Regions from separate parts of the Stenotrophomonas sp. STEN063 genome, predicted to be linked through region 2. Evidence: riboswitches for the same ligand, from Rfam matches in the RefSeq annotation. Region 2 holds a riboswitch; the other holds the start of a gene.
The links. Region 2 has a riboswitch for thiamine pyrophosphate ahead of AC1VWL_RS08950 (TonB-dependent receptor). Riboswitches for the same ligand answer to the same signal wherever they lie in the genome.

Region 1 (3,483 bases), on a different contig from region 2:
GCAAGGAAACGAAGCGAAGTTTCATGGCCTACCCCTGGTGTGGACGAGCGCACGCTAACACGTCCGTCGACGTCCCGGCGTCAATCAAGGGCCGGGGCACCCGCCGGGATGCCCCGCCCCGTACCGCGGGTCTACTCGATCCGGTAGACCTGCGCGCCCTGCTCGCGGAACTGCGCCGATTTCTCGGCCATCCCCGCCGCCAACGCCAGCCCTTCATCCACGCCCTGCTCGGCCGCGTACTCACGCACATCCTGGGTGATCTTCATCGAGCAGAAGTGCGGGCCGCACATCGAACAGAAGTGGGCCAGCTTGTGTGCATCCTTGGGCAGCGTTTCGTCATGGAATTCCTTGGCCTTCTCCGGATCCAGACCGAGATTGAACTGGTCTTCCCAGCGGAATTCGAAGCGCGCCTTGCTCAAGGCGTTGTCGCGGACCTGCGCACCCGGATGGCCCTTGGCAAGATCGGCGGCATGCGCAGCGATCTTGTACGCCATGATGCCGTCGCGCACGTCCTGCCGGTTGGGCAACCCCAGGTGTTCCTTCGGCGTAACGTAGCAGAGCATCGCGGTGCCGTACCAACCAATCATCGCCGCACCGATCGCGCTGGTGATGTGGTCGTAGCCCGGCGCGATATCGGTGGTCAGCGGCCCCAACGTATAGAACGGCGCTTCGCCACACTCCTGCAGCTGCTTGTCCATGTTCTGCTTGATCAGCTGCATCGGCACATGGCCGGGACCTTCGATGATGGTCTGCACATCATGCTTCCAGGCAATCTTGGTCAGCTCGCCCAGCGCCTCCAGTTCGCCGAACTGCGCCGCGTCGTTGGCATCGGCAATGCAGCCCGGGCGCAGCCCGTCACCGAGACTGAAGGACACGTCGTAGGCCTTCATGATGTCGCAGATGTCCTCGAAGTGCGTGTAGAGAAAATTTTCCTTGTGGTGCGCCAGGCACCATTTGGCCATGATCGAACCGCCGCGCGAGACGATGCCGGTGACACGCTTGGCAGTCAGTGGCACGTGTCGCAGCAACACCCCGGCGTGGATGGTGAAGTAATCAACCCCCTGCTCGGCCTGCTCGATCAAGGTGTCGCGGAAGATCTCCCAGGTCAGCTCCTCGGCCCGGCCATCCACCTTCTCCAGCGCCTGGTAGATCGGCACCGTGCCAATCGGCACCGGTGAGTTGCGCACGATCCACTCGCGCGTCTCATGGATGTGCTTGCCGGTGGACAGATCCATCACCGTGTCGCCGCCCCAGCGGATCGCCCACACCAGCTTCTCCACTTCCTCGGCTATGCCCGACGACACCGCGCTGTTGCCGATGTTGGCGTTGATCTTGGTGAGGAAGTTGCGGCCGATGATCATCGGCTCACACTCGGGGTGGTTGATGTTGTTCGGCAGGACCGCGCGGCCGCGCGCGATCTCCTCGCGCACGAATTCCGGGGTGATGATCTGCTGGATGCTGGCACCGAAGCTCTGCCCTGGATGCTGGGCAAGCAGTCCTGCATCACGCACTGCATCCAAGCGCTGGTTCTCGCGGATGGCGACGTACTCCATCTCCGGGGTAACGCTGCCGCGCCGCGCATAGTGCATCTGGGTGACATTGGCGGTACCAATCGCGCGGCGCGGCAGCGTGCGGCCAGGAAAGCGCACGGCATCCAGCCGGGCATCATGCTGGCGACCACGGCCGAACTCGGAGCTGAGACCGGCCAACTGCTCGGTATCCCCGCGCTCCTCGATCCAGGCGCTGCGCACCGCCGCCAGCCCCGCTGCCAGATCGATGTTGGCCTGCGGATCCGTATACGGGCCGGAGGTGTCATACACGGTGACCGGATGGTTCTCCTCGCCGCCGAACAGGGTGGGCGTGCTGGTCAACGCAATCTCGCGCATCGGCACCTGCAGGTCCGGGCGCGAACCAGAGACGAAGATCTTGCGCGAGCCGGGAATCGGCCGGGTCACGGATTCGGAGAGTTGCTGGGCCTGCTGCTGCAGGCTGGGCTGTGCGTTCATTGGCATTCGTCCTGTCTATCCACACGCGGGGTGCGAAGGCCACGCGAGGGATTCGCATGACGGAACGAAGCGAAGGCGCACGCCACCCGGCCCCGGCCCATAGCGGGCACATCGACTGGCGGCACACGAAGCTTCCCTACGCCGGTATGAGCCGGATCAGGTTCGAAGGGTATGTCTCAACCGCGACCCAATGGTCACGGTACCCCCGCTTCGGGCGTCATTAGACCTGCAATCGATGGGAAAGCCAAGCCGACAGGAACACCGGTCAACGGGCTGCAGCTGCTGACCGCAGGCGTCTCCTTGCACAGCGTCACAGGCCACTAACGTAATCGTGACGCGCCATTCAGTAACATCGCGCGCAGGCTCGTTTCGAATGACTGCCTTGCGGCGCTTGCCGCCCCTCCTTTCCCGGCCCGGCGCCATGGTGCCAGCCGGTTGTCCTGCAAGCTCAGGCTCGCTCCCCTCAATCGCTCATTTGATCGGAGAAGCTCCTTCATGGTGTTTCGTATTTCCATTGCACTGGTCGCGCTACTGGTGCTGATTGCCGGCCTCGCGCCCGGTCCCTTCAACGACGTGGTGCAGGCCGCGCTGGCCCAGGTTGTGCGTGGCGCTGGTTGGATGTACCTGCTGATCGTGTTCCTGACACTGTCTTTCCTGCTGTACCTGGCGTTCGGCCGCTTCGGCAGCCTGCGCATCGGCGGTGAAGATGCCGAGCCGGACTTCTCCCGCGCCAGCTGGCTGTCGATGCTGTTCGCCGCCGGCATGGGCATCGGCCTGGTGTTCTGGGGCGCGGCCGAGCCGATATCGCATTTCGTCACCCCGCCGGAAGGCCTGCCGCCGCAAGGCATGGATGCCGCCCGCGCCGCGATGCGTTACTCGTTCTTCCACTGGGGCCTGCACCCGTGGGCGATCTATGCGTTGATCGGGCTGGCAATGGCCTGGTTCCAGTACAACCGCAATGGTCGCGGCCTGATCAGCGACATGCTGCAACCGGTCATCGGCCGCCATCATCGTGGCTGGGTTGGCAAGCTGGTGAATATCGCAGCGGTGGTCGCCACCGCAATTGGTGTCGCCACCACGTTGGGATTCGGCACCATCCAGATCGCCGCCGGCATGCAACGTGTGTTCGGTGTCACCGCAGGCGTGCCACTGCAGATGACCGTCATCGCCATCGCCTTCGTGCTTTACATGCTCTCCACCACCAGCGGCGTGGACCGTGGCATCAAGTGGTTGTCCAACTTCAATCTGGCGCTGGCGGCATTGCTGCTTGCCGCAGTGCTGGTGCTCGGCCCTACTGGCTTCATCTTCGACACCTTCACCACCACGCTGGGCGCCTACCTGAACCAGCTGGTGACAATGAGCCTGCGCATGTCGCCCTTCTCGGGCAGCACCTGGGTCGCGGATTGGACCATCTTCTACTGGGCCTGGTGGATTGCCTGGGCGCCGTTCGTGGGTTCCTTCATTGCGCGGGTATCAC
Region 2 (3,483 bases):
TGCGGCAGGAAGCGCGACAGGCGACTGCGACGTTGCGGGTTGCCGCGCTTGTCGTAGGCGCGTTCGTCCAGGCGCACGTAGCGGCCGCCGGCCAGCCACTGCCAGTCTTCATTGAGCTGGATGCGGTCCAATGCGAAGACAGCGGTCTGGCGGCTGTCCAGGCGACGTGCGGACGCGCCGGGTATCAGCGGCGAGGGTTCGAACATGGGCAGCTGCTTGTCGTGGATATTGACCGTGCCGACGTATTCGTTGACGTTGCGGCGCTTGTCCACGGTGCGGCGGAATTGGTCCGCACCAACGGTCAGCTGATGGCCGATGCTGCCGGTGTCGAAGCTGCCGCGCAGCTCGGCGCGCAGCTCCTGGTTGCGGCGGGTATCGTCCGGGCTGCGGTAGTCATAGATGTCGTAATCGCCGTTGGGGGCGAAGTAATTGCCCGGCACGCTGCCATCGGCACATTCGGCGGCGTAGTAGCAGCCATAGGCGAAGGCGACGTTGTCATCGATCACCGTGCGGCTGTGGCTGACGGCAACGCGCGATTGCCAATTGGCGTTGAAGTCGTAGGTGTGCAGCGCGGTGATATTGGTGCTGGCAATGCCTACCGGCTGCTGCCACGGCTGATAGCCGAGCAACTGCTCACGGTCCACGCCGGTCGGCAGTTCACGTCCGCCCAGCAGCTGGTAGCCTGAGGCCGAGCGCTGCGCGCTGGTCTGGTAGTTGGCATCGACTTCGAGCTTGCCGCGCTCGCCGATCAGCCAGTCGGTCGCCAGCGAATAGAAATTGCGGCGGCCATCGGCATGTTCGATATAGGAACTGCTGTCGTCCCAGGCGGCGTTGAAGCGCAGGCCGATGCGCGGGGTCAGCCAATGGCCGACGTCGATGGCGGCATAGCGCGAGCCTTCGTTGTCGGTGCCGAGGGTGACGGTGCGCACTTCGGCCGGCCGTTTGCCGACGTAGTTGATGATGCCACCCGGCGCCATCACGCCGGCCGCCAAGCCAGCTTCGCCCTTGAGCACTTCCACTGACTGCAGGTTCTCCAGTGCCAGACGCTGTTCTCCTGCTATCGACATGCCGTTGAAGCGGTAGCCAGTGGCCGTATCCAGCGCGAAGCCGCGGATGGCGACGTTCTGGTAGTAACCGACTGGGGCGTAGGCGTCGCCGAGCGAGGCGTCATTGCTGGCCAGCTCGGACAGCGAGCGCACCTGCTGGTGGTCGAGGAAGTCGCGATCCAGCACGTTCATCGATGCCGGCGTGCTTTTCCAGTCGCCGCTGCCGAAGCTGTTGGCGCGGGAGTTGTCCGTCTCCGGCTGGCGGGCCTGCACGCGTACGGTGGCCAGTTCGGTCGGGGAGTGTTCGGCAGCAGCGTCAAGGCCGGTGTCGCTGGCGTACAGCGGCAGGGCGGTGCTCAAGGCGAGAGACAGCAACGTGGGGCGCAGGCAGCGGTTCATTCGATTCGTCTTCAGGCAACAAGGGAGACGAAGCGAAGGCGCGCATGCGCAGCGCCAATGACGGCGCTACGGCTGCTGCTCAAAGCTCCCTACGCCGGTGCAAACCGGATCAGGTTCCAAGGGACTCTCTCAGCCTGGCAAATCCAGGCACCCCCGCTTCAGGGCGCCATTTCACTACAAATGCGAATGATTTGCGAGTCGGGCTGCTTCAGGCGGCGGCGCGCAGGGCCTGCAACAAGGCGTGGCCGTGATGGCTGGCGAACCATTCAGGGTGGCCGAGCATGAAGGGCTGCCAAGCGACATCGGCATTCGCGGTGGAGCCGGTGACGCCTTCGAAATACTCGACTTCGGACAGCGCAAAGTCGAAATGCACCATTGGCAGCAGGTCGGCCAGCAGGTGTACCCGTTCGGCCGACAAAGGCAATACCTCGCGGTAGCCGTCGAGCAGGGCCAATGCGATATCGATACGTACCGCCTCGGCGCCGCGCCCCAGTTCCAGCCAGGCCACGGCATTGCGTTCGATGGCGGTGGCCAGGTCGAACAGGGCGCTGGTGGGAGAGGCCAGGCCGAAATCGAGCACGCTGCTGACCTGCATCGCGTTGTGGCCGTGGCCCCACAGCAGGTTGGAGACGTGCCAGTCGTTGTGCGCCCACAACTGCGGTTCTGTCTGCAGGCGCGCGGGCAGTCCGGCATGCCAGGGCAGGACGCTGCGCCGCAACTGCTGCTCCCAAGGGATACGTGCGAGGTAACGGGCCAGTCCGGGGCGGTTGTGCAGATCGGCCTTGAGTGCGGCGATCGGGTCTTCGCTACGGATCAGTTCATCACGGGCGACCAGCAGATGGGTGCTGCGCTGGGGTGCGTGATAGCTGGCTGAAGCGCGGTGCAGGGTGGCCAGCATGCGGCCGGCAGCGCGGGCTCGCTCGACTTCGGTCAGCAGCGTCCACGAAGGTGCATCGCGGTAAAGGTCCTGGCCATCGGCTACGGCGTGCAGTTCGTAGGTCCAATCGCCGTGCGCAATGGCGGTCTGACCATCGTGGCCATGCAGGAGCTGGGTAACCGGAATCCCGGCACTTGCGAGGTGGGTGATGAATTGATGCTCTTCCTGCAGGCACATGGCGCTGCGGACCAGTCGGTGATGGCGTTTGACGAAGACCCTGCCGTGCTGGCCCTGGACAATCGCGGCGGCCGACATCGGCCGCGGGCTGTGCCATAGCAAGGTGCTGTCAGCGTCCAACTGCGGGTAGCGATTACACAGCCAGGCAAGCTCGGTCGCATTGATGGGGGGCCAGTCAGCAGCCACTTCATCGTTGTTCAGGCCTTGCACGCGGTGGGATTGCTGGGTCATCGGAACAGGCTGGGACAGGTGATGCGAGGGAGGCGAGATGGTACGTCAGCTCCGCCAAGGCTGCTGAATGTAGTGCCGAGCCATGCTCGGCTAGGGGCCTTCCCGGTAAAGCGCCAGCCGAGCATGGCTCGGCTCTACAGGGATTCAAGATCCAACGCCGACAGCCAGACAAGCCATGTGAAAGGAATTGTTAAAAAGCGCTGGCGCGCCCCTGCCGAAGTCTGTATGATTCGCCCACACCGCGGGAATAGCTCAGTTGGTAGAGCGCAACCTTGCCAAGGTTGAGGTCGCGAGTTCGAGTCTCGTTTCCCGCTCCAAATCGGAAAGGGCCCCCGCAGCGGGGTCTTTTCATGTCGAGGCGGTGTAATGCTTCGGCGGTGCAATAGTTTGGCCTGGTAGCAGAGTGGTTATGCAGCGGATTGCAAATCCGCGTACGCCGGTTCGATTCCGACCCAGGCCTCCATGTAGCAAGCAAAAAGCCCTGAGAAATCGGGGCTTTTTTGTTTTCTGCGATTTGCTTCCGGTCAGCAGAGTCCAGGAGTGTGGCGGCGGAGTGCGCTGTTTGTCGCCGTTTCCGGCAGGCGAGCCGCCGCTGACATGCTGCGTGTGAGTGAACGCTCCGGTTGCTGGCGGGCCGCTGTCAGTTGTTGATGCGTGCGGCTATCTCAGCTTCAAGATGGGCGAATGCGCGCC

Region 1: it holds a riboswitch for thiamine pyrophosphate, as region 2 does, so the genes downstream of both, thiC (phosphomethylpyrimidine synthase ThiC) here and AC1VWL_RS08950 (TonB-dependent receptor) in region 2, are expected to answer to the same signal.

What each region holds. Positions count from the first base shown of each region.
Region 1 is NZ_JBXFWF010000009.1:37,252-40,734, forward strand. It holds gene AC1VWL_RS04190 (DUF4136 domain-containing protein) at 1-25, opposite strand, end outside; gene thiC (phosphomethylpyrimidine synthase ThiC) at 132-2,006, opposite strand; TPP riboswitch at 2,122-2,223, opposite strand; gene AC1VWL_RS04200 (BCCT family transporter) at 2,502-3,483, shown strand, end outside.
Region 2 is NZ_JBXFWF010000026.1:13,754-17,236, forward strand. It holds gene AC1VWL_RS08950 (TonB-dependent receptor) at 1-1,445, opposite strand, end outside; TPP riboswitch at 1,515-1,610, opposite strand; gene AC1VWL_RS08955 (phosphotransferase enzyme family protein) at 1,654-2,790, opposite strand; tRNA gene AC1VWL_RS08960 (tRNA-Gly) at 3,032-3,107, shown strand; tRNA gene AC1VWL_RS08965 (tRNA-Cys) at 3,180-3,253, shown strand; gene AC1VWL_RS08970 (leucine-rich repeat-containing protein kinase family protein) at 3,431-3,483, opposite strand, start outside.